Regions from separate parts of the Isoalcanivorax pacificus W11-5 genome, predicted to be linked through region 2. Evidence: predicted binding sites of a transcription regulator. Region 2 holds the regulator's gene; the other holds the start of a gene.
What was found. The regulator FliA, encoded in region 2, starts transcription of late flagellar genes. The targets are predictions, from matches to a motif close to CTAAAGTTNNNNNNNNNNCNGCCGATA.
Positions count from the first base shown of each region.

Region 1: the regulator FliA is predicted to act here: its motif matches at 3,251-3,277, upstream of S7S_RS05290 (MbtH family protein).

Region 1 is NZ_CP004387.1:1,153,647-1,168,757, forward strand. It holds gene S7S_RS05265 (Rpn family recombination-promoting nuclease/putative transposase) at 1-274, shown strand, start outside; gene gloA (lactoylglutathione lyase) at 293-844, opposite strand; gene S7S_RS05275 (class I SAM-dependent methyltransferase) at 1,011-1,715, shown strand; gene S7S_RS05280 (RNA polymerase factor sigma-70) at 2,036-2,548, shown strand; gene S7S_RS05285 (FecR/PupR family sigma factor regulator) at 2,805-3,002, shown strand; gene S7S_RS05290 (MbtH family protein) at 3,333-3,560, shown strand; gene S7S_RS05295 (thioesterase II family protein) at 3,557-4,309, shown strand; gene S7S_RS05300 (4'-phosphopantetheinyl transferase family protein) at 4,287-4,943, shown strand; gene S7S_RS05305 (TauD/TfdA family dioxygenase) at 4,967-5,938, shown strand; gene S7S_RS05310 (non-ribosomal peptide synthetase) at 5,956-9,201, shown strand; gene S7S_RS18770 (type I polyketide synthase) at 9,198-15,111, shown strand, end outside.
Region 2 is NZ_CP004387.1:3,275,545-3,290,655, forward strand. It holds gene S7S_RS14625 (efflux RND transporter periplasmic adaptor subunit) at 1-1,113, opposite strand, end outside; gene S7S_RS14630 (TetR/AcrR family transcriptional regulator) at 1,386-2,036, shown strand; gene S7S_RS18930 (pyridoxamine 5'-phosphate oxidase family protein) at 2,075-2,653, shown strand; gene S7S_RS14640 (RNA polymerase sigma factor FliA) at 2,709-3,407, opposite strand; gene S7S_RS14645 (flagellar protein FlhE) at 3,548-3,955, opposite strand; gene flhA (flagellar biosynthesis protein FlhA) at 3,952-6,030, opposite strand; gene flhB (flagellar biosynthesis protein FlhB) at 6,027-7,157, opposite strand; gene cheZ (protein phosphatase CheZ) at 7,296-7,988, opposite strand; gene cheY (chemotaxis response regulator CheY) at 8,017-8,406, opposite strand; gene S7S_RS20135 (methyl-accepting chemotaxis protein) at 8,466-10,208, opposite strand; gene S7S_RS14675 (protein-glutamate methylesterase/protein-glutamine glutaminase) at 10,189-11,322, opposite strand; gene S7S_RS14680 (CheR family methyltransferase) at 11,398-12,252, opposite strand; gene S7S_RS14685 (methyl-accepting chemotaxis protein) at 12,249-13,910, opposite strand; gene S7S_RS14690 (chemotaxis protein CheW) at 13,963-14,460, opposite strand; gene cheA (chemotaxis protein CheA) at 14,457-15,111, opposite strand, start outside.

The sequences.
Region 1 (15,111 bases), 2.0 Mb from region 2:
GGTGGATGACATGCTGGCTGAGAGAGTGCAGCAGTGGTATCGGGAGTATGAAGAAAGAGGCTTGGCGAAGGGCATGGAGAAAGGCCGGCAAGAAGGGCTGGTGGAAGGCCGTTCGGCCGAAGCCCGGCTGATCCTGTCCAGGCTGCTGGCCAGGCGCTTTGGCGAAATGGCCCCGGAAATACTGGAACACATCCAGAGCGCGGATATCGACACGCTGGAAAAATGGACTGATCGCGTACTGGACGCCACCACCCCGGAGGACATCTTCCGCTGATGTCCTCCACGCCGGTCCTCAGTCCTGCTGCCGGGCCTGCTTCTCCATCATGTCGGCCTGGATGATCTCCACCCAGTAGCCGTCCGGGTCCTGGATAAACGCCACGCCTCTCATCTTGCCCTCGTCGGGCTTCTTCACGAATTTCACCCCGAGTTTTTCGAAGCGTTCGCAGGCGGCGTAGATATCCGGCACGGTGATGCCGATATGGCCAAAACCACGGGGCTCCTGATTGCCGTTGTGATAGCTGAAGCCAGCGTCGTCCTCGGTGCCCCAGTTGTGCGTCAGTTCCAGCAGCGCTTCACGGCCGAACGTCCAGGTGCTGCGAGCGTGGGCGTCGCGCGGGATGGCCTGGGCGGTCTGGTCATCCAGGCAGCCGAGGAAGAACAGCGTGAACGACATCTCCGGAAAATCCAGCTTGCGCACCAGACGCATGCCGAGCACGCGGGTGTAGAAATCCAGGCTCGGCTCAGGGGCCTTGATGCGCAGCATGGTCTGGGTAAAACGAAAGGCGGCGGTGGCGGTATCCGGCTGCTCGCACAACCCCGGTGCCTGCTCAAAATGGCGTGACATGGTGGCTCCTGTCATGGAAAGTCGGTGCATAGTATATCGACTTGCCTGGTGTTTGTTGAAAGGCGAGCGGCAGGCTTGGGCGAATGCGCTATCCACCCTTCGGAGAGGCATGCCTTGCCAGGCGCGGATCCGGCCGTGCAAAAGCAAAAGCAGAAAAGGGAGCCTTGTGACCGAACCTTTCAGTGATGAGCGTGTGCTGGCGGCATGGCAACAGAATGCGCTGCCGTGGACCGACGCCGTGCGTGAAGGCCGCATCGCCAGCCGCACGCTGGTGACGGACGATGCCATCGTGCAGACAGTGCTGTCGTGGGCGCCCCATGGGGGCACCCTGCTGGACCTGGGCTGCGGTGAAGGCTGGCTCTGCCGCGCGCTGGCCTCGCAAGCGCCGGACCGGGCGCTGCGCTTGTTCGGCGTTGATGCAGTGGCCTCACTGGTCGACGCGGCACGCGCCGCAGGCGGTGCGACCTTTCAGGTGCTGGATTACCGGCAACTGGCCAGCGAAGGACCGCAACGGTTGCCGCCGCTTGATCTGGTGGTGAGCAATTTCGCCCTGATCGGTGATGCCGATGTGGCCGCTGCGCTGAGCGCGCTGCCGGCATTGCTGGTGCCCGCCGGTCATGTGGTGATCCAGACACTGCATCCGCTGATGGCCTGTGGCGAACTGCCGTACCAGGACGGCTGGCGCGAAGGGTCCTGGCAGGGCTGTGGCAGTGGTTTTGCCGAGGCCGCGCCCTGGTATTTCCGTACGCTGTCCGGCTGGCTGGCGCTGCTGCGTGACAGTGGCCTGCGACTGCTGGCCACCCGCGAACCCCTGCACCCCGACACCGGCAAACCGGCATCGCTGATCCTGGTTGCGATGCCGGATCACTGACGCAGCGCGCCAGGAATACTGATGTCTGTCCCGCGTGTCGGTGGCTGGTCATACCCACATAAATGAACGTGTTTTTTCATCATCCGTGATACCGGTGACGCGGCACGCGCGTTCCCGAAAGCCACAGAAAAGCCAAACACATCACAACAAAAACACGCTATGCCCACACGCGTTATGCGTCGATACGCCGGCTGAAAAGAATTTCTGCTGAAATCCATTGTGCCAGCATTGACAAGACCGGGCCTTGCGAAAATGATAATCGTTCTTATTTTAGGGTGGTTGCATTTTGAGCAAACCTTGGGGGCAGGAGGCCCGTGTCTGTGCAGACAAGTGAACAGCGCGCCGAACTGGAACATATCTTCGTCACGCATCGCACGCGCCTGTGTCATGCGGCGATGAAGATCCTGGGCAACCGTGAACGCGCCGATGACGTCGTGCACGATGCCTATCTGAAAATCATCGAAACCGATGCCGCGCTGGAGGTGCGCCGGCCCATGGCCTACGCCTTTCAGGTGGTGCGCAACCTGGCCATTGACCGTCACCGGCGCAATGCGTTCGAGTCCGGCGTGTTTGCCTGCGAAGAAGAGGGCGAGCACGTCGCCGCGCCCACGGCGACACCGGAGGTGATCGCCATCAGCCGCCAGGATCTGGAACTGCTGGCCCAGGCCATGGCGCAATTGCCCGAGCGGACCCGGCGGGCGTTTGAAATGTACCGCATCGGTGGCGAAACCCAGCGCGAGATCGCGGCGCAGCTGGGTGTTTCCACCACCCTGGTGAACTTCATGATCCGCGATGCACTGACCCACTGCCGCGCCGCGCTGTACGGCGAGTAGCGACACGAGGCCGCAACGATGGGTACCAAAATCAATCGCTTACTGCGGCTGACGTGGCCGGCGGCCCGATCAGGCCGTCAGCACAGGCTGCTGGTCAACAGCCTGGCTGGCATCACCGGCATCGGCGGGACCCTCCCGCGCTTTGGGTAAGGCGTGTCAGCGGCGCCTGCTTCTTTTGCAGGCGTTTGTTACACTCGGCCGTTGGTGAAGGCTGCCGGCGGAGCAGGCGATGCGAGGCACAACAACGACAACCGACATGGCAGACCGCGACCCCGCCTGGGAACAGGCCATGGACTGGGTCATGCGCGAACATGAGCAGGGCGCACTCGATGCCAGCGACCAGCGCACACTGCACGACTGGCTGGCTGCTGCACCTGCGCACCAGAAGGCGTATCAGGAGGCACGGCGCGTGTGGCTGTTGACGGGGATGTTGCCGGGGGAGGGGGAGGTCTGATGTCGGACGTCGGACGCTAAACAAAAAACCCTTCTTTCCCCTCCACACTATCCGGCCGGTTTCTTTTTTTATCTTTTAGCGTCGGACGTCTGACGTCTGACGTCTGACGCTAAAACAAAAGACACTTCTTTCTCCGCCACGCATACGGTCGGTTTCTTTCTTTTTGTCTTTTAGCGTCCGACGTCCGACGTCAGACGTCCGACGTCCGACCTTCTTGTCTTCTAGCGCCCGACGTCCGACCTTCTCTCTTAAACTTCCCCCCTCCCCACTCGTCACCCCAATGAGACCCCCGGCCCCACCGGCCGCCAATCCCATTGCGAGGGCGATGCCATGACCAGTTGTTTTGACCGCGAGGACGGCGAGTTCCGCGTCCTGGTGAACCATGAAGAGCAATATTCCCTGTGGCCGGCCTGGAAAAGCATTCCCGGCGGCTGGCGCGACACCGGCGTCAGCGGTGCACGCCAGCACTGCCTCGACTACATCGAACAGACCTGGACCGATATGCGCCCGCTGTCGCTGCGCCAGTGGATGGACGAGCAGGCGGCCGGCCAGGCATGAGCAACGCGCCGGTCACACTGCTGTGCCTGCCCTGTGCCGGCGCCAGCGCCAGCATGTACCTGCGCTGGCGGCGCCACCTGCCGTCCACCGTGCGGCTGCTGCCGGTGGAACTGCCGGGGCGGGGCATGCGCCTGAACGACGCATTCGTGGAAGATTTTTCGCAGCTGGCCGCGCAACTGGGTGCCGAGCAGCGCGCGGCCATGCAGGGGCGCTATGCGTTGTTTGGCCACAGCATGGGTGCCTTGCTGGCGTTTGCCCTGGCACAACAGCAGCGCGCCGGTGGCCTGCCGTTGCCGGGCGCGCTGTTTGTCTCCGGCAGCCCGGCACCGCAGTGTCGTGAGCGCGAGATCTTGGGGCAGGAAGACTTCGGGCAGGAAGACGACGCGGCCCTGATCCGCGCGCTGCACCAGCACGGCGGCACGCCGCCGGACGTGTTTGCCAGCGACGAACTGCTGCGCATGACCCTCAATACCTTGCGCGCCGATTATCGCGTCTGCGCCAGTTTTTCTTGCCAGAACGTGTTTCCGCTGCCGGTGCCATTGCAGGTGCTGGCGGGCCGCCGTGACACGATCCGCGACGCCAGCCAGCAGGCCTGGCGCGAACACACCCGGGCGGATTTTTCGCTGCGCTGGTTTGACGGCGGGCATTTCTTTATCCGCGAACAGGAAGCGGCCGTGCTGGCCTGCCTGCGTGATGGCCTGGCGCGGTACTTCCCGGAGGTGGCGCATGCTGCCGTTGCCGCTTCCTGACACGGTGCCGTCGGGCATTCGCGTCTGGCAGGTGCCACTGCATCTGGCGCAACCGATCCCGACCGCCGACTGGGCCGTGCTCAGTGCGGGCGAACGCCGCCGCGCGCTGCGCTTCCGGCACAACGCCGACCGCTGCCGTGCCGTGCGTGGTCGTGCTGCGCTGCGGCGATTGCTGGCGGAGGCCTGCCCGGGCAGCCGCCCGGATTGTCTGCGCATCGACACGCTGCCGCAGGGCAAGCCGGTATTGCGCGAGCCGGGCGCGCCGGAATTCAACGTCAGCCACGCCGGCGACATCCTGCTGATTGCACTGTCCTGGCATGGCCCGGTGGGCGTGGATGTGGAAGGTCAGGTGTCGCAGGACGCGGAACGCGCACTGGCAGCACAGGTGTATTCGCCCGCCGAACAGGCGGCCATTGATGCGCTCTGTTTTACCGAACGCTGGGTGGTGAAAGAAGCGTTGCTGAAAGCGCGCGGCGAAGGCCTGCACGGTGAGCTGCCGGCCTGGTCGGTGCTGGCCCGCGACGGTCACGCCTACCGCATTACCCCCCCTGCACAGGAAAACGCGCCACGCGCCTGGCGGCTGCCGTCGCCAGACGGATACCACGCTGCGCTGGCCTGGCAGGCACAGGGCTGAGCACGCCAGACAAGGAGCCGTTAATGCAACCCTACCGCAGCACCGCCCCCGCCGGTTCAGAACTGCCGGTGATGATCGAGCCGGCGCAACCCGGTGAACCCCTGCTGCAGGCCTTTTCCCGTTTGCGTGGCGATATCGACGCGCTGCTGCCTCGTATCGGCGGTGTCCTGCTGCGTGGTTTTGAGGTGCCGTCGGTGGAGGATTTTCGCCGCTTCGCCGCCGCCTTCGGGCACCCGCTGCTGAGTTATGAATTTGCCTCCACGCCGCGCACGGCCGTGTCGTCCGGTATCTACACCTCGACCGAGTACCCGGCGCACCAGCATATCCCGTTGCACAACGAGCAGGCCTACACGCGCGAATGGCCGATGAAAATCTGGTTCCACTGCGTCACTGCCGCGCCGCAGGGCGGCGAAACACCGATCGCCGACAGCCGCGCCATTTACCGCCGCATGCCGGACGCGCTGCGCACACGTTTCGAGGAAGGTTTGCTGTACGTGCGCAACTACGGCGACTTCGATGTGCCATGGCAGGATGTGTTCGGCACCACAAACCCGCGTGCCGTGGAAGCCTACTGCCGGCGCGCCGGCATCCGCTGGCAATGGAAAGACGACGGCGGCCTGCGCACCGAACAGCATTGCCAGGGTACCGCCGTGCATCCGCGTACCGGCGAGCCGGTCTGGTTCAACCAGGGTCATCTGTTTCATGTCTCCAACCTGCCACCGGAAGTGCGCGAATCACTGCAGGAACTGCTGCCGCCGGAAGACTTGCCACGCAATGTGTTTTACGCCGACGGCAGCGCCATTGAAGACGCCGTGTTCGATCAGGTGCGCGCCGTGCTGGCCGAGGAAACGGTGATCTTTCCCTGGCACGACGGCGACGTGCTGATGCTCGACAACATGCTCGCTGCCCACGCCCGCACACCGTTTTCCGGGCCGCGCAAAGTGGTGGTGGCGATGGCCGAATCCGCCAGCGACGCACGTGCCGCCGGCGCCTGAACCTGCAGGGAGATGTCATGACACACGCCGCCGAAACCTGCTTTCCGCTGTCGCCTGCCCAGCAACGCCAATGGCTGCTCTGGCACCTGCAACCGCACAGCACCGCCTACCACGTCAGCGGCATGCTGACCTTCAACGGCGTACTGGATGTGCCGGCACTGCACCGCGCCTTCAACGCGCTGGTGCAGCGGCACGCCACCCTGCGCACGGTGTTTCGCGTCAACGACGACGGCGAACCGATGCAGTGGGTGTCAGCGCCCGGCGATGATGTACCGCTGCCGGTGACGGACCTGCGCCACCTGCCTGCCGCAGAGCGCGAGTCGGCCGCCTGGCGTGTGCTGCGCGAACTGGACGCGACCCCGTTCAACCTCGAACGCGGCCCGCTGCGACGTTTTGCGCTGGCACGCGTGGCCGACGAACAGTATCGCCTGCTGGTGGTGAAGCACCACATCATCACCGACGGCATCTCGATCCAGGTGATGCTGAAAGAACTCTCCCGCCATTACCGTGCCGGCGGCGTGGACACGACACTGCCCGCCCTGTCGATGCACTACACGGATATCGTGCACGCGCAACGGCAATGGCTGCACAGCGACGCTGCGGCGCAACAACTCGCTTGGTGGCGTGCGCAGCTGGGCGATAGCCATCCGGTGCTGGCATTGCCGACCGATGCGCCACGCCAGCCGGTGATGAGCTGGCCTGCCGCGCAACGGGCGCTGGCCATCGACGCCGCCTTGCACCAGCGATTGCGCCAGCGCGCGGCGGCGGCCGGCGTCACGCTGTTCACCCTGATGCTGGCGGCGTTCCAGTTGCTGCTGTCGCGCTACACCGGCCAGCCGCATATTCGTGTCGGCGTGCCGGTTTCCGGGCGGCTGCAACGTGAGGCCGCGCCGCTGATGGGCTTCTTCGTCAACACGCTGGTCATGCCCAACCGGATACACAGCGACGACACCCTGGCGAGCCTGTTGTCCCGCGCGGGCGAGGCGGTAAAAGGAGCGCAGCAACATCAGCAATTGCCGTTCGACCATCTGGTGGACGCGCTGCAACCGGAACGCAGCCTCAGCCACACGCCGCTGGTGCAGGTGCTGTGCAACTACCAGCATGAGCACCTGCCCGCCTGGCAGTCGGTGCGTGGCGAGCCGCTGACACTCAGCCATTTCACACAGCTGCAACAGCAGACACAGTTTGAACTGACGCTGGATATTCACCGCCGCGACGGCGCCCTGCTCGCCAACCTGATCTATGCCGACTCCCTGTTCCATGCCGACACCATGGCGCAGTTTGGCGAGCACTACCTGCGCCTGCTGGCGGCGTTTGCCGAGAACCCCGCACAGACCGTGCGGCAGCTGCCGTGGCTGGACGCGGCCGGGCAACAACACCTGCACACGCTGAGCGAAGGCCCGGTCACGTCTGTTCCGGGTGACTGCGTACATCATCTTTTTGAAGCACAATGTGCGCGCACCCCGGACGCCGAGGCGGTGGTGATGGGGGAAGAGCGCCTCAGTTATACCGAGCTGAACCGTGCCGCGAACCGGCTGGCGCATGCCCTGGTCCGCGATGGCATCGGCCCGGCGCAGCGCGTCGGCATCGCCATGCATCGCTCCCTGGAACTGGTCATCAGCCTGCTGGCGGTGATGAAAACCGGCGCCGCCTACGTGCCGCTGGACCCGGACTATCCGGCGCAGCGGCTGCGCTACATGATGGACGACAGCGGCCTGTCATTGCTGCTGACCCAGCCCGCGCTGCGCGACACACTGCCGACACCGGACGGCCTGCGTATCATGACACCGGCCGACTACCCGACCGGCCACATGCCGGCGGACAATCCGGCAGTGCCCCTGACCGGCGAACACCTGATCTACCTGATCTACACCTCCGGCTCCACCGGCCAGCCCAAGGGCGCCGCCAACAGCCACCGCGCGCTCTGCAACCGGCTGGTCTGGGGGCAGGGCCACCAGCCCATCGGGGCGGGTGACACGGTGCTGCAGAAAACCCCGTTCAGTTTTGATATTTCCTTCTGGGAATTTTTCTGGCCGCTGACCACCGGTGCGCGGCTGGCCCTGGCCGGGCCGGGTGAACACCGTGACCCGGCGCGGCTGGTGGCGCTGATCCGGCAGCACCAGGTCACCACGATTCATTTCGTACCCTCGATGTTGCAGATGTTTCTGGGCGAGCCGGGCATCCACGCGTGCGACAGTCTGAAACGGGTCATCTGCAGCGGCGAGGCACTCAGCGCGGAACTGCGCAGCCGCACGCTGCGTGCGCTGCCACAGGTGTCGCTGCTGAACCTGTACGGCCCCACCGAAGCGGCCATCGAAGTCACCTGGCACGACTGCCTGGAAGACGGCAGCGCCAGCGTACCGATCGGGCGGCCGCTGGCGAATGTCATCACGCGCATACTGGACGCCGACGGCGCGCCGGTGCCGACGGGCGTGCCGGGCGAGCTGTGCCTCGGCGGCATCGCCCTGGCGCAGTGTTACTGGCGCCGTGCCGCGCTCACCGCCGAGCGCTTTATTGCCGATCCACTGGCCACCCAGGGCGAGCGGCTGTACCGCACCGGCGATCTGGTGCGCTGGCGCCGTGACGGCGAGATCGAATACCTCGGACGCATTGATCACCAGATCAAGGTGCGTGGCTTCCGCATTGAACTGGGCGAAATCGAAGCCGCACTGCTGGCGCTGCCCGCCGTGCGCGAAGCCGTGGTGGTGGCGCGCAATGCTGTTGCCGGCACGCAACTGCTCGGCTATGTGTCGTTGCAGCCGGGCAGGCATGACACCGCCACGGCGTTACGCAGCGCGCTGGCCGACACACTGCCGGACTACATGGTGCCGACACAGATCATGCTGCTCGACACGCTGCCGCTGAACAGCAACGGCAAGATCGACCGCAAGGCGCTGCCCGCGCCGGTGCAGGCCACCCGCGACCCGACAGCGCCGCCACGCGATGCCACCGAACAACAGATCGCCGCCATCTGGTGCGACGTGCTGGGTGTCAACGCCGTCGGCCGGCACGACAGCTTTTTCGACGTCGGCGGGCATTCGCTGCTGCTGATGACAGTGCACCGCCGCCTGCACACCACGCTGGCCACGCCGGTCACCGTCACCGATCTGTTTCGTTATCCCACCGTCGCCGCGCTGGCCACCTTCCTGGCCCGCCAGCAGAGCGCGCCGGCGCGTGACCACGACACGGCCAGCCGCGCCGCACGGCAGCGTGATGCGCTGCGCCAGCGTCGCAAACCCCCTGCGGAGCGCACCCCCACATGAATGACCTGGCCAGCGCCGTCCCCGTTCTGGACGCCAACCCGCCACAGCACGTCAACGGCATGGAGATCGCCATCGTCGGCCTGGCGGGGCGGTTTCCCGGCGCCGCCGATGTGGCGCAGTTCTGGCGTAATCTGCGCGACGGCGTCTGCGCAATACGCTGCCTCAGCGACGAGGCACTGCGCGAGCGCGGTGTCAGTGCTGCGCAGTGGCAGGACCCGGAATTCGTGCGCGCGGTGGCGGAGCTGGAGGGGCTGGACCAGTTCGACGCCGGCTTCTTCGGCTACACCCCCGGCGATGCCGCACAACTCGACCCGCAACAGCGGCTGTTCCTGGAAGTGGCCTGGCAGGCGCTGTCCCATGCCGGTTACGCCCCGCACAGCGCGCCCGTGGCCACCGGCGTGTTCGCTGGCAGTGGCGCCAGCCTGTACCTGATGCGGCACCTGTTGCCGGGCGTGGACCTGCACAACGGCCGCGACATCGCCAGCCTGATCGGCCTGATGAACGCCAACGACAAGGACGCGCTGGCCTCCCGCGTGGCCTACAAGCTGGGCCTGCGCGGGCCGGCGGTGTCGGTGCAGACCGCCTGTTCCACCTCGCTGGTGGCAGTCCACCTGGCCTGCCGCAGCCTGCTGGATTTCGACACCGACATGGCGCTGGCCGGCGGTGTGTCGCTGAACCTGCTGCAACAGGCCGGCTACTTTTACCAGCCAGGCGCCATCCTGTCACCGGACGGTTATTGCCGTGCCTTCGATGCCCGCGCCGGCGGCACGGTGGTCGGCAGCGGCGCCGGCGTGGTGGTGCTCAAACGACTGGATGACGCGCTGGCCGACGGCGACACCGTGCATGCGGTGATCAAAAGCTCCGCCATCAACAACGACGGCGCCGACAAGATCGGCTACACCGCGCCCAGCGTGCAGGGGCAGGCGGACGTGATTCGCGCGGCCCACGCGCTGGCGGACATTGACCCGCGCAGCATCAGCTATCTGGAGGCCCACGGCACCGGCACCATGCTCGGCGATCCGGTCGAAGTGGCCGCGCTGACCCAGGCGTTTCGCGCACACACGGACGACACCGGTTTCTGCGCGCTCGGTTCCGTCAAGACCAATGTCGGGCACCTGGATGCGGCAGCCGGTGTCACCGGCCTGATCAAAACGGTGCTGATGCTGCGGCACCGCACCCTGGTGCCGAGCCTGCATTTTCAGGCGCCGAATCCGCAGATCGATTTTGCCGGCAGCCCGTTTGTGGTCAGCACGGCAACGCGTGACTGGCCGGCGGGCGACACGCCACGCCGTGCCGGCGTCAGTTCGTTCGGCATGGGCGGCACCAATGCGCACCTGCTGCTGGAAGAAGCACCGGCAGTGCCGCAGCCGGCGCCGCAAAAACAATGGCGCCTGTTCCCGCTGTCGGCGCGCAGCGACACGGCACGGCAACACAGCATTGACGCGCTGGCGGCCGATCTGGCGACGCAATCCGCTGCCGATGTGGCGCATACGCTCGCCCACGGGCGCGCCGCATTTGAGCGGCGCGCGGTGGCGCTGGCGGAGGATATCGAAGGGCTGCGCACCGCGTTGAATAAAGACAGCCTGCTGCGCGGTCGTGTGCTGTCCGACGCTCCGTCCGTGGCCTTTCTTTTTCCGGGGCAGGGCGCACAGCATCCCGGCATGTGCGAAACGCTGTACCGTGATGAAGCGGTATTCCGCGACACGCTGAATGACTGCTGCGACCGGATACAGTCGCTCACCGGCACCGACCTGCGTCCGTTACTGTATCCGCCGGCGGCGCATCACGACGCTGCCGCAGAAAAACTGTCGCACACCCTGCTGACGCAACCCGCACTGTTCAGCGTCTGTTATGCGCTGGCGCGCTTCTGGCAAAGCCGTGGTGTCGAACCGGACGCCATGCTCGGTCACAGCATCGGCGAGTACGTGGCGGCCTGCCTGGCGGGTGTCTTTTCACTGGATGATGCATTGCGCGTCGTCTGCGCGCGTGGCCGGCTGCTACAGGACACCGCACCGGGCGCCATGCTGGCGATACAACTGGACCAGGCCGCACTGTCACCCTGGCTGGCGGACACCGGCTGCGATCTGGCCGCCGTCAACGCCGGGGACCGGTGTGTCGCTGCCGGTCCGGTGCCGGCCATTGAAAACCTGGCGCAAGCCCTCGCACAGGAACAGGTGCCGGTACAGCGCCTGCACGTATCGCACGCGTTTCATTCCGCGCAGGTGGAAAGCATGCTGCCGGCGTTCCGCGACGTGCTGGCCAACGTCACGTTGCAACCGCCCGCCATCCCGTTCGTGTCCAACGTCACCGGCACCTGGATCACACCGGCGCAGGCCACCAGCGTGGACTACTGGCTACAGCATGTGCGCGGCACTGTGCGTTTCGCGGACGGCCTGACGGCGTTACTGGAGAAAACGGATCGCGTACTGCTGGAATGCGGGCCGGGCGACACGCTCATGTCCCTGGCGCGGCAGCACCCGGCGCAAGCTGGCCGGCCGTTGCTGGCCTCGCAGTGCCATCCGCGCCGGCAACAGGACAATCCACTGCAACCGCTGCGCTGCCTGGCGCAACTCTGGATCGCCGGCCTGCCGGTGCTGCCAGTGTGGCGAGAGGAAGACAACGCGCGCCGCATTCCCCTGCCGGGCTACCCGTTTGAACGGCGGCGTTACTGGGTTGACGCCGCACCGGGAAAACATACCGTGCAGGATGACGGCCTGGCGGTGCCGTTCTGGCAGCGTGCCGACGAGATGGTCGAAAAACCGGCGCCACGCCGGGTCGCGCTTTTCGGTGAGGCGTCAGCATTGCGTGATGCGCTGGCGAGCGTGCTGAATGACGCCGGCCACAGCGTGACAGAGCCTGAGCAGGCCGACGTGGTGGTGCTGTTGCCCTCGGCAGCGCCGCATACCGAATGGCTGTCGCTGCTGCCCCGGCTGTCCGGTGACTGCCTCCTCTGCGCCGTCACCGAAGGCATTTTCGATGTCACCGGCACCGAACCATTGCACCCGGAACAGGCCGTCATGCTCGGCCTGTGCAACGTCGTGCCGCAGGAATATCCCGCGCTGCGCTGCCGCCTGATCGATATCCAGCGTGATGGCCTGCCACCGGCACTGCTGGCGCGGGAGATACTCGCGTCTGGAAAGGAATCCCCGGTGGCGCTGCGTGGACAGCATCGCTGGCTGCGCAGCCTGCAACCGTTGCCGGCGCACGGCGATGCGTCCCGGCTGCGGCGCGGCGGCGTTTATCTGATCACCGGTGGCAACGGTGGCGTGGGTCAGGTGCTGGCCCGCTATCTGGCGCACAGCTGGCAGGCGAAGGTGGCGCTGTTGAGCCGGCAGGCCCAGCGTGTGGACGCCGGCATGCTGGCCGTGCAGGCCGATGTAACGGATGCGGCATCACTGGATGCGGCAGTGCGCGCGGTGCAACAGGAATTCGGCGATATTCACGGCGTCATTCATGCCGCCGGTCTGCCCGGCGACGGCGCGCTCGATAGCCTGACCCCGGAAAAAATGGCGCAGGTGATGGCGCCGAAAGTGTCCGGCACACGCCATCTGATCGGGGCGTTGCAACGCAGTGGGCAGTCAATGCCGGATTTTGTGCTGCTGTGTTCGTCACTGGCGAGTTTTACCGCCGGCTCGGGCAAGGGTGCCTACGCCGCTGCCAACGCCTGCCAGGATGCACTCAGCGCCGCGCTGCGCCGCGACACCGGCTATCCGGTATGCGCAGTGAACTGGGATGGCTGGCGCGCTATCGGCATGGCTGCCGGCCTGGCGTTGCCGGACGGCATCGGGCTGACGGCAGAACAGGGCAGTGCCGCCCTGGCGCGGCTGCTCAGTGGCCCGGTGCGCGCGCAGGTGCTGGTCAGCAACCAGCCGTTGTCGCGGCGCCTGCGGGCAGATGCGGACGCGTTGCTGGACGCGCTGGGCGATGACACCGCGCCGCCCGGTGAACACCAGCCCCGCCCGGCGCTGGACACGCCCTATGTGGCACCGGACACCGACACCGCGCGCCGGCTCGCCGACATCTGGCAGGACGTGCTCGGCATGGCCCCCATCGGCCTGCACGACAATCTGTTCGAACTGGGCGGCGACTCGCTGCTCGCCGTGCGCATGCTCGCGCGTGTCCGTACCGCGCTGCAGGTGACGGTACCGCCGACCGTGTTTTTCCGCGATCCGACCCTGGCCGGGCTGGTCAGCGCACTGGGCGGGCAGGACGATACACCGCAGCAGCCGATCACGCCGGTGGATCGCCGCGGTGCACTGCCGCTGGCGCCCGTACAGCAACGGTTGTGGCTGGTGGACCGGCTGGCCGGCCCTGCAGACCGCAGCGCCTACAACCTGCCGGCGATGCTGTCGCTGACCGGCGAACTCTCCGCAGAAAAACTGGCGGACAGCCTCAATGCACTGCTGCGGCGCCACGAAAGCCTGCGCACGGTGTATCCGGAAAATGGGCACGGCGACGCCGTTGCGCACATCCTGCCATCGCTCACCCTGACGTTGACGCAGACTGACCTGACGCCGTTGTGTGGCACCGCGCAGGCGCGCGAACTGGACGCGCTCTACCGTCGCGTTGCCGAGACGCCGTTTGATCTGGCCAAGGGCCCATTGCTGCGCGCACATCTGGTCACCCTGGCGCCGCGCGCGTACCGCCTGATCCTGGCCATTCATCACATCGTGTTCGACGGCTGGTCCGCCGCCGTGTTTGTGCGCGAACTGTCCGCGCTGTACGCCTCACTGCGCGACGGCACCGACGCCGGCCTGCCGGTGCTGGGTGTGCAGTATGTGGATTATGCCCACTGGCACCACACACGGCTGGCGAAGAGCCGCGACACGGACCTCGCCTTCTGGCGCGGTTATCTGGACAAGGCACCGCCGCTGTCCACGGTGCCGCCGGACCATGCCCGGCCGCCGGTGGCGTCCCAGGCCGGCGATGCGCTGCGCTTTACCCTCGATGGCACGCAGCGTGATGCGCTGGCATCGCTGGCCCGCGCGCAGGGCACCACTCTGTTCACCGTGCTGCTGGCCGCGTTCGCGATCGTGCTGCACCGGCACACGGACGCCGCCGACCTGGTGATCGGCACCGATGTGGCCGGGCGGCCGGACCCGGCGCTGGATCACCTGATCGGATTTTTCGTCAACGTGGTGCCGATACGCGCGCGCCTGGCACAGGCCGCGCAGCCTTTCAGCGACTATCTCGCCGGCCTGCGCGAACAGGTCCTGCGCGCGTTTGATCATCAGGAACTGCCGTTCGACCAGCTGGTGGAAGCGCTGGGCATACCGCGCGAACGCAGCCGCAATCCGCTGGTGCAGGTGCTGTTCGTGTTGCAGAACACACCGCCGTTGCGGTTTGCACTGCCGGGGCTGGAAGTGGCTGTGGTGCCACAACCGCGCACCGAATCTAAATTCGACCTCGCCGTATTCGTCAATGAAGAAGACGACGGGCTGCGCGTGGAATGGGTCTACGCCACCGCGCTGTATGAACGCACGACACAACAGGCCCTCAGCGACGCCTGGCGTACGGTGCTCACCGCCGTGGCGGCCACCCCGCAGGCGAGCGTCGAGACGCTTTACACACCACCGCAGGGCAGGGAGACGGTGATGCGCGATACCCGCACACTGAACAAACTCGACAAGCTCAGCAAGCTGGGCAACCTGCCGGGCAAGGCGCGCCCTGCCGGGCCGGTGCGGCAGGCACCGCTGCAGGCCGCGCGCCCGTTCCCCTTGCTGGTGGAAGCGCGCGACCCGGACCTGGACCCGTTTGCCTGGGCGGCGGCACAGCGCGCATCACTGCATGCCGCACTGTGTCGTCACGGCGGCATCCTGTTCCGTGGTTTCGCGCTGGGCACGCCGCAGGAATTCGAGCGTTTCGCTGAAATCATCGAACCGGCCCTGTACGGCAGCTACGGCGACCTGC
Region 2 (15,111 bases):
CTGATCCATCGTGCCCACCTGATCACTCGCGGCCACCTGCCCAATCACGGTCACCCGGTCACCGGATACCAGCCGTGTCAGGCCGGCATACACCACCTGATCGTCAGCGGACAGCGCCTCGCCACTGACCAGCACCTGCTCGCCGGCCAGTTGCAGCACTGTCACCGGCACACGCTCGGCAATGTTGTCACGCACGCGGAACACCGCCGGGCCTTCGGACGAACGGAACACCGCCAGCACCGGCAACGCCAGCGCCTCGCGGCGGCCGCGCGGCACGCCCACTTCTACCGACACCCCCGGTGCCAGCGACGGATCATCCAGCGACACCACCAGCGGATACAATTCACCGCGACGCGAGCCGCGACCGATTTCTGTCACCACACCGGTAAGCGGTTCACTGCCACGTTCCATCACCCGCCACACCGTCAGCCTGTCGCCCGGCTTCAGGCTTGTGCGCAGGATTTCCGGGATACGCACTTCCACTTCCAGGCCCAGCGCCGAGGACAGCCGCAGCACCGGTTGCCCGGCGGCCACAAATTCACCCGGCTCCGCCAGCACCGCTTCCACCGTGCCCGCGAACGGCGCACGCAGTTCACTCTCGCGTAGCAGCTGATCCGCCTCGGCCAGTGCCGCCTGGGCGGTGGCCCGCCCTGCCTCCAGCGCATCGCGCCGGGCCAGCAACTGCTCCAGGTCCTGTTCCGACAGCACGCCGCGCTCACGCAGCGTCACCGCGCGCTGGTATTCCTGCTCGGCCTGGCGCAGCTGGGCATCGGTTTCGCGAATGCGGGCACGGGCAGAATCCCGTGCCGGGATCAATTGCGGATTACGCAAACGGGCCATCAGGTCACCGGCCACCACCGGCTGGCCGATCTCCGCCGGCCGCTCGTGCAGGGTGCCGCTGACCTGAAAGGTGAGCTCGGCACGCTGCCGCGCCCGGACCACCCCGGCAAACCGCAACGGCGCCAGGTCCTCACCCGCCAGCACTGGCGCCGTGCGCACCGTTACCGGACGCACCTCGACCTGCGCCTCGCGGCCACTGCAGGCCACCATGATGGCCACTACTGCCGCCACCGGGACCAGCCAGCCCCAGTGCCTTGCCTGAATCCTGCGCATACTTCCAACCCCCTGCGGGGCGCCCCTGAGAGAGCGCGTACTGTTATGAACCGTGATCGATCAGCGGAACCTGAAACAAGCCGGCCGGAGGTCATGGCCAGGCGAAACAGTGGCACCTCCGGCACTTCCGTGACATATTGTCATTTATTGACATTTTGTCAATGAGCTATCAAAACGCTAGCATGCCCGCTTTACTGGTGCACTTTCACCCCGGGGCAGGCTGCGTTATACGCAAACCTGAACACAAGTACTACTACCTGCGAGATCACAAGATGAGCGTGCGGGCACGCCGGGAACAGGAAAAACAGGAGCGTCGCGACAGCATCCTTGATGCCGCCGAACGGGTGTTCTTCGACAAGGGCATCGAGCGCTCGACCATGGACGACATCGCCCGCGAGGCGCAGCTCAGCCGTGGCCTGCTGTATGTCTACTTCCGCGACAAAGTGGCGATGCTCGAAGCGATCATGTTGCGTGCCGCAGAAAACCTGCGTTGCCGCTTCCGCGAACTGGCCGCCAGCGGGCTCACCGGCGGCGAGCAGATCAACGCCATGGGCCGCGCCTACTATGCCTTCTCGCTGGAACAGCCGGACTATTTCGATCTGCTCACCCGCGCCGCCAGCGAATGGCCCAGCCTCACCCACGGCAATGACGACACCCCGCTGGAAGTCTGCTCGGGCGAAATCATGGATATCATGACCGCCACCATCCAGCGCGGGCTGGCCGACGGCAGCCTCGATCCGCAGCGCATCAACGACCCGGAACAGACCGCCATGTACCTGCGCGGCGCCCTGCACGGCGTGATCATGCTCACCCGCCAGCCGCCGAACCCGAGCCTGCCCAGCGGACAATCGCCGGCCGATCTGGTGCGCTACACGCTGGACATGCTCGGTGCCTCATTGCGACGAATACCCGCCAACGGCTAGGCTGGCAACACACCTCTCTGGCCCGCATGGAGCATCCGATGCCGTCCACACCCGACTGGCCAGCGCTGCTCAGCGATGCGCTGGCGCACAATCCGCACCACAGCGCCCGTTATATCCAGCTGGCTACCCTCAGTGACAGCGGCGACGTCACCTGCCGCACACTGGTCTGCCGGCGCTGGCTGCCGGACACCGGCACCCTGGTCGCCACCACCGACCTGCGCAGCCACAAAGTGCGCGGCCTGCGCCGCCATGAACAGGCCGAGGCCTGCTGGTACCTGCCGGCCCGCAGCGAACAGTTTCGCCTGCGCGGGACCGTGACCCTGACCGGTGCCGAGCAGGGATCATCATTGCGCGAAGAGATATGGGAGGCGTTGCCGGACACCGGCAAAGTGCTGTTCACCGGCCCGGCGCCCGGCACACCGCTGCCGCCCGGTTACCACGGGCCCGACAGCACACCGCCGGCACACTTGCCGGACTGTTTTGCATTACTGACGCTGCAACCGGTGCGGGTGGACTACCTGAACCTGAGCACATCGCCGCATCAGCGCTGGCTGTTTGAATATCACCGTGGCGATGCGATGCGGCGGCAGTGGCATGCGCGGGGACTGGTACCGTGATGGTGTGTGGACGTGCAGCATTGCAGGGGCTGGCGGGATGCACTGCCCCACCCGCCTACTCCGACAGCCGCGCCCGCAACCGGCTCACTGCCTGACCGTGCAACTGGCACACGCGCGATTCCGTCACGCCCAGCACCGCCCCGATTTCCTTCAGGTTGAGCTCTTCCTGGTAATACAACGCGATCAGCAGTTTTTCCCGCTCCGGCAGGGCGTCGATGGCGCGTTTCAGGCGCTGCCGCTGTTCGTCATCCTGTAGTGCATTGAACGGCGACGGCGGGCCATCGCTGCCGGCTTCCGGCTCTCCCCATTCGGCCACGATGTCCTCGAACGGCAGCAGCTGGCCGTTGTTGGTGTCGTTGAGCAATTGCCGGTAATCCGCCAGCGACATGCCCATGGCGCTGGCGATTTCCCGCTCCTGCGGTGCACGTCCCAGGCGTTGTTCCAGCGCGTGGATGCACTGGTCCAGTTGCCGCGCGTTGCGTCGCACACTGCGTGGCAGCCAGTCGCGGCTGCGCAGTTCGTCGATCATGGCGCCACGAATGCGCTGGCTGGCAAACGTGGCGAAACTGGCGCCCGCCTGGGGATCAAAACGCCGCAACGCGTCCAGCAGGCCGACCATGCCGGCCTGGATCAGGTCATCCAGTTCAATGCTCGCCGGCAGTTTCACCTGCAGCGCCAGTGCCTGTCGTCTCACTGCCGGGAAATGCTGCTCAAGCAGCAGGTCCTGGTCTATCTTGCCCTGTGCCGTATACATCCTCGTTCCTCAGCGGCATGCGCCCCGGCGCCACGGTGTGCGGCCACCACGGGGCAGCGTGTTACCCCGGGGAATGTCCCCCCTTTTATTGTTGTCGCGGCCATGCGGGCCGCGATGCCGTTCCGCCGCCGCAGCCTGCGTCAGCGAAAATTCACGATCAGTTGCAGCGCCTGCACCGGTTCGGCACGGGCGGTGCCCCGCGGCACTTCAAAGCGAAAGAAGAACGGCCCGCTGGCAGCGGCGCCGGCAAACGCGCGCGTATGACCACGTGGCCCGTCGAGCGCCACGCAGCGCTCGGCCTGCGCACCATGGCAGACCCAGCCACGCACCCTGGGCGCGGCGTCGTAGCGCCAGCGCACGCTGACAATCTCGCCGCCGCGCACCAGCGCGATATTGCGCGGCCGCAACGCCGCGCTGTGATAACCGCGCCCGCCCACCGCCACCGTGAGCGCCGGGGCACTCGCCACCCAGCTGCCCGGCGGCAGCGTGCCGGCCGCCGGCGCGAGGGCGACACTCCACAGCAACGCACCGCACAGCAGGTGCCTCACGCCGCCATCCCGGCAAGCTGTGTCACACGCAGCACACGGTCATCGGGAATTTCGTGCTGCGACATCACCACCAGATGACGCAGCCGCCGGCGCAGGAAATGCGCCAGCAGCGGTCGCAGTTCGTGCTGCACCACCAGGACCGGCGGTTCGCCGGCGGCTTCCTGGCGCGACAACGCTGCGCCCACCTGTTCCAGCAAGGTGTCTGCCAGCCCCGGTTCCAGCGCGCCGTTGCCGTGCAGCGCCTGGCTGAGCACCTGTTCCAGGCCGGCATCCAGCCCGATCACATGCAGCGCCTCGCGGCCCGGGAACCATTGATGCGTGATCGCCCGGCCGAGCGCCACGCGCACCTGCGCCACCAGCGTTTCCAGCTCCGGGGTGCCGGCCTGGGCGGCCAGCGTGTCGAGAATGCTGCGCATGTCGCGGATCGGCACATCCTCGTCGAGCAGTTGCTGCAGCAACCGTTGCAGTAACGGCAACGACAGGGCTTTCGGCACCACATCCTCGACCAGTGCCTTGTTCTGTTCGCCGAGCTTGTCCAGCAACTGCTGCACTTCCTGGCGGCCGAGCATGTCGCTGGCGTAGCGGTGCAGCAGATGATTGAGATGGGTCGCCACCACGGTGCTGGCATCGACCACCGTGTAGCCGTACACCTGCGCCTGTTCGCGCAGTGCCGCCTCGATCCACACCGCCGGCAGGCCGAAGGCCGGGTCCTGCGTGGGCGTGCCCGGCACTTCGCCGGCAAGCTGGCCGGGATCAATCGCCAGCCATTTGCCCGGGTAGGCATCGCCGCGCCCGATTTCCGCGCCCTTGAGCGTGATCACATAACTGTTCGGGCCGAGTTCCAGGTTGTCGCGGATATGCACCACCGGCGGCAGGAAGCCGACTTCCTGCGCGAATTTCTTGCGCACACTCTTGATACGCCCGAGCAGTTCACCGTGCTGGCGATAGTCCACCAGCGGGATCAGCCGGTGGCCCACTTCCAGGCCCAGCGTGTCCACCAGTTGCACGTCGTCCCAGCTGGCTTCCGGTGCTTCCTGTGTGGCCGGCTCCGGTGCCGTCATCTGCCCGGCGATCTGTGCTTCCAGTGCACGCCGTGACAACCACCAGGCCAGCGCGCCCAGCACCGCCGTGAAAAACAGGAACACCAGATTCGGCATGCCCGGCACCATGCCGAGCAGGCCCATGACGCCGGCGGCCAGCGCCAGCACGCGCGGATTGACCAGCAACTGGTCGATCATCTGCTGGCCAACGTCCTGGTCGGTATTCACCCGCGACACCGTGACGCCGGCGGCGGTGGAAATCACCAGCGCCGGAATCTGCGCCACCAGACCATCGCCGATGGTGAGGATCACATAGGTCCGGCCGGCGTCACCGAACGACATATCGTGTTGCAGCATGCCGATCAGCAGGCCGCCAATAATGTTCACCACCATGATCACCAGCCCGGCCACGGCATCGCCGCGCACAAACTTGCTGGCACCGTCCATCGAGCCGTAGAAATCCGCTTCGCGGGCCACGTTGGCGCGCCGTGTGCGGGCGTCTTCCTCACCGATCAGGCCGGCATTGAGGTCGGCATCGATCGCCATCTGTTTGCCGGGCATGGCGTCGAGCATGAAACGCGCGCCCACTTCGGCGATGCGGCCGGCGCCCTTGGTGATCACCATGAAGTTGATCACCACCAGAATCAGAAACACCGCCAGGCCGACGGCGAAATTGCCACCCACCAGGAAATGCCCGAACGCCTCGATCACCTTGCCGGCCGCATCGCCGCCCTGGTGGCCTTCCATCAGCACCACGCGGGTCGAGGCCACGTTCAGCGACAGGCGCAGCAGGGTCGTGAACAGCAATACGGTAGGAAATGATGCGAATTCCAGCGTGTCGCGGGTGAACATCGCCACCAGCAGCACCATCACCGCGAGCGCGATGTTGAAGGTGAAAAACAGATCCAGTGCCAGCGGTGGCAATGGCAGGATCATCATGCTCAGGACCAGCAGAATGAGCACCGGTCCGGCGAGCAGTTTCGCACGGCCATCGGCGAACCACTGGCCGGCGGTGGCGACACCCAGCCCCTTCATGCGCCGGCTCCCTGCGGATCGAGTTCCACCGGCACCGGCAGCTGCGCTGGCCGCGCCGGCTGTTCACCACGCCGCAGCCGCATGGCCCAGACCAGCACTTCCGCCACGGCGGTGTACAGCGCGCCGGGAATTTCCTGCTCCAGATCCACGTGCCGGTACAGGGCGCGCGCCAGCGGCGGCGCCTCCAGCAACGGCACACCGTGCTCGCTGCCCAGCTCCCGGATACGGGCGGCAATGGCGTCCGCACCTTTGGCGACCACGCGCGGCGCGCCCATGCGCTGTTCTTCGTAACGCAGCGCCACGGCATAGTGGGTCGGGTTGGTGACGATCACATCCGCCTCGGGGATGCGGCTCATCATGCGGTTGCGCGCCATCGCCTGCTGTTGCGAGCGGATACGTGCCTTGACGTGCGGATCGCCTTCGGATTCCTTGTGCTCGCGACGGATTTCCTCGCGGCTCATGCGCAGTTTTTTCGCGTGGCTCCAGAGCTGGTAGGGCACATCAATCAGCACCACCACCACCAGCGTCAGCACCATCAGTGCGCAGGCCGTCGCCGCCAGCCGCAGGGCACTGGCCAGTGCCTGTTGCACCGGCTGGTCCATCAGCGCCATGAATTCGCCACGGTGTGTCATCAGGAACCACACCGCCACGCCCCCGACCAGCGCGGACTTGGCAATTGCCTTGCCCAGTTCGGCCAGCGACTGCGAGGAAAAAAGCCGTTTCAGGCCTTTCAGGGGATTGAGTTTTGATGCCTGCGGCGCGAGCGCCTTGGCGGAAATCATCCAGCCACCGAGCAGCATCGGCGCCACCAGCGCCAGCACCGCCATCAGCAGCAGGAACGGCAGCAGCGACCACAGTGTCAACTCGCCCAGCTCACCAGCCCGCACCAGCATCACGCGCGGTTCCAGCGCCTGCGGGCGTCCGAACAGGAAGGCCTGTTCCATCACCCGGCCAAGCTGGCCATACAACACGCCACTCATGGCCCACAGGCCGCCCACCCCGCCGGCGAGCAACAGAAACGTGGTCAGTTCACGCGAACGCACCACCTGGCCTTCCTCACGCGCCTTGTCCAGGCGTCGCGGGGTGGCCTGTTCGGTCTTTTCCTGATCGCTGGTTTCGTCAGACATGGCAACCCGGTCGTGGCACACAATGGCATGGGACCATTGTGGTGCAGCGCGCCGGGGGCCAATTGCCGGATAAGGCGGCTCGGAAAGGGGCTTATTGCCGCTTTAAACGAAGGCGCCTCAAATTCAGAAGCCGAGGATTCAGAAGCCGAGTTCGTCGAGCAGATCATCCACCTGGTCCTGGCTGCTGACGATGTCGTCGCCGCCAGGCTGGATGGCCGGACCGTTCTTCAGTGAGTCCTGGTTGCGCGACGCATCGGAGGCCCACTGCTGGCGCAGGCGGCGCTGCATGTCTTCGCGTTCCTCGCCCTCGGGTATGGCTTCCAGCAGCACCTGCATGAGCTGGTGCTCCACTTCCTGGATCACCTCCATCATTTTCTGGATCACCTGCCCGGTCAGATCCTGAAAATCCTGCGCCATCATGATCTCCAGCAGTTCCTGGCTGGTGGCGCGGGTGGAGGCCGGCACGGCACCGAGAAAGGCGCGCGTCTGCTGCACCAGCTCTCTGGCATCATCCAGCGCGTCCGGTGCCGCAAACCACTCGGCCCAGCGCACTTCCAATGCAGCGGCGGTGGTTTCCATCTCGTCCTGCAGCGGCCGGGCCCGGTCGATGGCATTGAGCGAACGCTCAGCGGCCTGGCGGGTCATCGAGGCAACATAGTCCAGCCGCGCGCGCGCATCAGGAATCGCCGCCGCTGCTTTTTCCACTTCCTTGTTCAGGCCCAGCTCACGCATGCTCTGCCGCAACATGCGGGTAAGCGCGCCGATACGCTGCATCAGTTCATCGGAACCGCCCTGTTCCGCTGCGGTCATGGAATGCGCTTCACCACTCATAACGGTCTCTCCTGCCGGCACCGATGGCCTACTTGCCCAACTTCTGGAAAATCTTGTTGAGCTTTTCTTCCAGCGTCACCGCCGTGAAGGGTTTGACGATATAACCATTGGCGCCGGCCTGGGCGGCGGCAATGATGTTTTCCTTCTTCGCCTCGGCAGTGATCATCAGCACCGGCAGGTCTTTCAGCGCGGCATCGGCGCGCATCTGCTTGAGCATCTCCAGGCCATCCAGGTTCGGCATGTTCCAGTCCGACAACACGAACTCGAAGCTGCCGCTGCGCAGCCGGCTCAACGCTTCCTGGCCGTCTTCAGCTTCATCGACATTATTGAAACCCAGCTCTTTCAGCAGGCTGCGTACAATGCGGCGCATGGTGGGGAAATCGTCCACCACCAGAATGCTCATGTCCTTGTCTATCATCGCGGTCTCTCAATCACTGTGCGCAGGGCGCGCGGTTGCCGGTGGCGCAACAGGCGCCATCAGAATTCTTCCCAGTCGTCTTCGGTGGTGACCGGTTCACGGCGTGAGGTGCGCCGGCCGGCAGGCGGCGCCGGCGCCACACTGTCATCGTAGGCCGGCGTCTCCAGTGTCAGCAGTGGCGGTGCCGGCTCATCGTCCTGCCCGCTCTCGACAGCATTCAGCGCCGGCCTGTATTGCTCCTCGCCCTGGCGCAGCCGGAACACCGACACCGCCTGTTCAAGATGCCGTGCCTGTTCCTCCAGCGACGCGGCGGCGGCCATGGCCTGCTGCACCAGCGCTGCGTTCTGCTGGGTGACTTCGTCCATCTGGCTGACCGCCTGACTGACCTGCTCGATGCCACCGCTCTGCTCGCGGGAAGCAGAGGAAATTTCGTCCATGATGTCGGTGACGCGCTTCACCGCCGCCACCACCTCGTCCATGGTCTTGCCGGCCTGTTGCACCAGCACCGAGCCCTGATCCACCTGCACGACCGACTGTTCGATCAGTTGCTTGATCTCGCGCGCCGCGTCCGCACTGCTGCCGGCCAGGTTGCGCACTTCACCGGCCACCACAGCAAAGCCACGGCCCTGCTCGCCGGCCCGCGCGGCTTCCACCGACGCGTTCAGCGCCAGGATGTTGGTCTGGAACGCAATCGAATCGATCATGCGCGTGATCTCGGCCACCTTTTTCGAGGACTCGGAAATCCCGGACATGGTGCTGATCACTTTCTGCATCGCCTCGCCGCCACGCACGGCGGTGCCGGAGGCTTCGCTGGCCAGGTTGCTGGCCTGGCTGGCGTTTTCCGCGTTCTGCCGTACGGTGGCGGTCAACTGCTCCATGCTGGCAGCGGTTTCTTCCAGCGAGGCCGCCTGTTCTTCCGTGCGCGAGGACAGGTCCGCATTGCCCTTGGCGATTTCCGCCGCGCCGGTGAACACCGCGCCGCTGCCGGTGCGCACGTCGTAGACGATGCCGGACAGGCTGTCCTGCAACTTGCGCATGGCGGCAAACAGCGTGCCGATCTCGTTGCGCCCGGGCACGCGGATATCCTGGGACATGTCGGCATCGGCCAGCCGGTTGAGATGCTCCACCGCATCCCCCAATGGCAGGATCACCACTTTGCGCAGCATCAGGTAGATCAGCACCAGCACCAGAGCAGTCACCACCAGCACGGCGATACCGATGCGCTGGAACAGCGCCATCTGCTGGTCAAAGCGAGCCAGCTCCATGTCCACCACCTGGGAGGCGTGGTCGACAAAGCGCTGATTGCTGTCTTCCAGAATCTCGTCCATGGCGGCCATGCTGATACCCAGTTCAAAGAAGCCGTAGAGGTCTTCCTTTTCCAGTGATGCACGCCGCTCCAGCAGCAGCGTCACCAGTTCGCTGTAATTCATCGCCAGGTCATCAGCGAGCGCCTTGCCTTCCGCTTCTTTCGGCACCGCGAGGAAGGTTTCGAAATGCGCGCGCGACTGACCGACCAGCCCTTCCACCCGGCGCAGCAGATCGTGCGCCTGGCTGTTCATCTCGCGCTCAAGGTAACTGGCCGCCATGTCCATGCTCAGCCGCGCCCGCGCCAGCAGCAGTTGGGCGCGGTTGATCTCGTTGAGCTGTTGCACGTTGACGCTGTCCAGCACGTCCATCGATTGCTCGGTGGAGGCGTTGTTCACCGATCTCAGTACCGCCAGTGCGCCGATCAGCAGCGCGCAGCAGATCAACACTCCGGCCATGGCGGTGCGTATGTTCAGGTTACGCAGTAAAGTCATCATGCGGGTTTCCCTGGTTCCGGTTATGCGTTGGCCTGTCAGCAGGCCCCGTTACAGCATGCGCTCGCGTGCCGCGTGTGGTGCGTGTCGCCAGTGCCAGCAGGCGTTCGGCGACGTCTCCCAGCGCCACCACTTCGCTGGCAGCGCCGAGTGCGATGGCCTCGCGCGGCATGCCGAACACCAGCGATGTCTGCTGATCCTGTGCCAGCGTGCTGGCCCCGGTCTCGCGCAGCGCCAGCAAGCCGCGCGCACCGTCCTTGCCCATGCCGGTGAGCAGCACGCCGATGGTGTTGTCCCGCGACAATCGCGCAGCGGATTCAAACAGCACGTCCACCGACGGGCGATGCCGGTTCACCGGTGGGCCGTCATCCAGCTGCACCACGTAGTGGGTGCCACTGCGCCCGAGTGTCATGTGCGCATCGCCCGGCGCAATATAGGCATGGCCCGGCAGCACCCGTTCACCATGCTCGCCCTCCTTCACCCGGATGCGGCACAGCCCATCCAGCCGTTGCGCGAACGAGCGCGTAAAGCCACCGGGCATGTGTTGCGCAATCAGGATGCCGGGCGCATTCGCCGGCAGCGGCTGCAACACTTCGCGAATCGCCTCGGTGCCGCCGGTGGAAGCGCCAAGCACCACCAGTTTTTCACTCGACACCGCCAGCGCCGCCAGCGCGCCGGGGGCCTGTTTCGCCGGTTCGATGCGGCGCGGCTGCGCGCGCGCTGCCATGCGGATCTTGGCGGCAATCAGTGCGCTGTACTCGAACATGCCGTCGCGTACACCGAGTGTCGGCTTTTCAATGAAATCCAGCGCGCCCAGCTCCAGCGCCTTGAGCGTCACGTCGGAACCGGCGCTGGTCAGCGACGACAGCATCAGTACCGGCATCGGCCGCAGCCGCATCAGGCGTTCGAGAAAATCCAGCCCGCCCATGCGCGGCATTTCCACATCCAGCGTCAGCACATCCGGGTTGTGTCGCTTGATCAGGTCACGCGCCACCAGCGGGTCCGGCGCCACGGCCACCACTTCCATGTCCGGATGACTGTTGATGATCTGGCTCAGCAGGTCGCGGATCAGCGCTGAATCATCCACGCACAGCACCCGGATTCTGTTGCCGCTCAAGACGCTCTCCCGTTATGCCGCAGCACACGCCTGCGATCCCTGTTGACAGGTTTATCGGCCATCGTCACGCCTGCTTTAGCTCAGGGTGTAAACGGTCTGCCCGCGCAGCCGGAAGCGCGTGCTGATCTGGGAAAAATTCTCCGAATGGCCAGCAAACAACAGCCCGTCCGGTTTCAGGCAGGCGGCCAGCCGGTCCAGCACGCGAGCCTGGGTGGTGCGGTCGAAATAGATCATCACGTTGCGACAGAAGATGGCATCAAACGGCTCGATGTCCTGCCACGCCGGCGCCACCAGATTCAGTTCGCCGAAGCGTACCCGCGCCGTCAGTTCCGGCCTGACCCTGACAAAGCCGCTGTGCTGCCCGGCGCCCTTGAGGAAGAACCGCTTCAGCCGGCCCTTGTCCATGTCGCGCAGCAATTCCTGCGGATAGATGCCTGCCCGCGCGCGGCGCAGGGCCTCGGTGTCGATATCGGTGCCCACGACTTCGATGTCCGCCTGCGGCCCGAGGGTTTCCAGCAGCGTGATGGCGATCGACCAGACTTCCTCGCCGGTGCTCGCCGCCGCGCTCCAGACCCGCACCGGACCACGTCGCCCGGTGACGTGCTGCGCCAGCAGCGGGAAGTGATACGCCTCGCGAAAAAACGACGTCAGGTTGGTGGTCAGTGCATTGGTGAACGCAGTCCATTCGGTGGCATTGCCGTGCAGCTCCAGCCGCGTCAGGTAGTCGCTGAAACGGGTCAGCCCCAGGCTGCGCACGCGCCGCCCAAGCCGGCTGTAGACCATGTCGCGCTTGTGCGGCGCCAGCACGATGCCGGCGCGCTGATAGATCAGCTGGCTGACGCGGGTAAAGTCCGCGTCGGTCAGCAGCAGATCGCGTTCCAGCAGGCCGGCAAAGGCACCTGTCGATGCATCCGGCGGGGCGTTGCTCAAGAGGCTTTCTCCGCCGTCGCGTTGATCACTGTCAGCGTGGGGGTGCGTCGTGCCGGGGGCGGCGCCGGTTCACTCTCCAGCCGGAACACCCCCATGGCGCCGCCGAGAATACCGACGCGTTCCTGCAGGGCGCTGGCTGCCCGGGCCGAGGCGCCGACCCGTTCGGCGTTCTGCCGTGTCACTTCATCCATCTGTGTAATGGCGCGGTTGACCTGGCTGATGCCGGTGCTCTGTTCCTCCGACGCGGCGCTGATCTCGCCGATGATGTCGTTCACCCGTGTGACCGAACTGACCACCCCTTCCATGGTGCCCTCGGCACGGCGCACCAGTTGTGCACCGGCATCGATTTCCTCCCCGGAGCGGGCGATCAGCTCGCGGATCTCCCGCGCGGCTTCCGCCGAGCGCCCGGCGAGGCTGCGCACTTCCCCGGCCACCACGGCAAAGCCGCGCCCCTGTTCGCCGGCGCGGGCGGCCTCCACCGACGCATTCAGCGCCAGGATGTTGGTCTGGAAAGCGATGTTGTCGATGGCATCGATGATCACCGACATTTTTTCCGAACTGGTGGTGATGCGGCCCATGGTGTCCACCACCTGCCCCATCACCTCACGACTGCCAGCCACCGTGGTCGCCGCCTCGGACGCCAGCAAACTGGCCTGGCGGGCATTGTCGGCGTTCTGCCGCACGGTGGTGGTGATCTGCTCCATACTGGCGGCGGTCTGTTGCAGCGACGCCGCCTGCTGCTCGGAACGCGACGACAGGTCTTCGTTGCCCTCGGCAATACTGCGCGCCGCCGGCGCCACCACATCCAGCCCTTCGTTCACATCACCGACGATGCTGGCCAGGCTGCGACGCATGACGTCCAGTGCCCGGCGCAAGCGGTTGTTGCCGTGATGTGCCTCACCGGCCAGGCGGGCGCCGAGGTTGCCGGCGGCGATCTGCAGCGTGAATTGCACCGCGTCGCTGACCGGCCGCAACAGTTGCCGGGTCAGCCGCACGCACAGGCCGATCATCAGCAGCAGGCCCACTACCATGACCGCGCCGTGCGCCACCAGCAGCGGGCGGCTCAGTGCCTCGCCCGATTGCCACAGGCCGTACAGGCCAATGCCGGTGGATACACCGAGCAGCGTGCAGGACACCAGCGCGAGCCCCGCCAGACGCACTTCCAGCGCGCGCCGGTTAAAGCGGCGCAGCATGCCGGTGAGCCCGCGCTGGCGCACTTCACCACGATGCAGCACCAGATGCCGGCCGCGGCCTTCGCGCAGCAGTGCGTAGTCGCGTTCGGCGTCGCGGATTTCCGCCGCCGAGGCTTTCAGCCGCACGGAGACATAGCCGGTGGTACGGCCGCCTTCGACCACCGGCGTGACGTGCGAGCGCACCCAGTAATGATCGCCATTCCTGCGCCGGTTGCGGATCACGCCCATCCAGGTATGCCCGGCGGCAATGGTCGACCAGAGGTTGCCGAACGCCTGCACCGGCATGTCCGGATGGCGGACAATATTGTGCGGGGCACCGAGCAGTTCTTCCCGGCTGAAACCACTGACTTCCACGAACGCCGGATTGGCGTAGGTGATACGGCCTTTCAGGTCGGTCCGGGAAATCAGGAAATGGTCATCGCGCAAAGGGTATTCGCGACCGCTGACCGGCTGATTGTTGCGCATGCTGTCTCTCTCCTTTAACGGGATGATTCTGGCACCCCGTCAACACACCAGGTTATTCGCTGACTTCATCCACCAGGGCCATTTCTTCACTGGTCAGCACCTTCTCGATATCCACCAGCACCAGCATGCGGTCTTTCAGATTGCCGAGGCCGTTGATGTAATCCAGCGGCAGGTTGACGCCGAACTCCGGCGCCGGCTTGATCTGCTCCGGTGTCAGCGTCATCACATCAGAGACGCGGTCGACCACCGCCCCCATCACGCGCGCGCCGATGTTCACCACGATGACCACGGTCTGGCTGTCGTACTCGGCGCTGGCCAGGCGAAACTTGATGCGCAGGTCGATGATCGGCACGATCACGCCGCGCAGGTTGGCCACGCCCTTGATGAACGGCGGCGCATTGGCGATGCGGGTGACGTTTTCGTAGCCGCGGATCTCCTGCACTTTCAGGATGTCGATGGCGTACTCTTCCCCGCCGAGGGAAAACACCAGGTACTCGCGGCTGCCCGCCTCGCCGGCGGTGCCGGCGTGGGCCAAGTTCAATGCATTCATGATGATTCCAGCTCCTCGACAGGCTCACGGGATGGTGGCGTCAGCGGCGTGGTTGGCGCGCGGCGTTCGCCCTTGCTCTGGTTAAGACGGTACAGGTCGGCGATATCCAGGATCAGCGCCACACGGCCGTCACCGAGAATGGTGGCGGCAGAAATGCCGGGCACTTTGCGATAGTTGGTTTCCAGGTTTTTCACCACCACCTGCTGCTGGCCGATCAGATCGTCCACCAGCAGCGCATAGCGGCGGCCTTCGCCGTGCACGATCACGGCAATGCATCCGGTCGCCTGGACCCGGGCGCCGGGTACGTCCATGACGTCGCGCAGCGCGACCACCGGCAGATAATCTTCACGCACTTTCAACAACAGATCGTCGCCGGCCATGCGGTAGAGCTGCTCGGCGCGCGGCTGCATTGATTCGGTGACCACACTGACCGGCAGGATGAAGGTTTCCTCTCCGACCCGGACCGACATGCCGTCCAGGATCGCCAGCGTCAGCGGCAGCACAATGCGGGTGGTGGTGCCCTGCCCCGGTTGTGACAGGATTTCCACGTGCCCACCCATGCCCTGGATATTGCGCTTTACCACATCCATGCCCACACCCCGGCCGGACACGTCACTGACCTGCTCGGCGGTGGAGAAGCCCGGCGCAAAA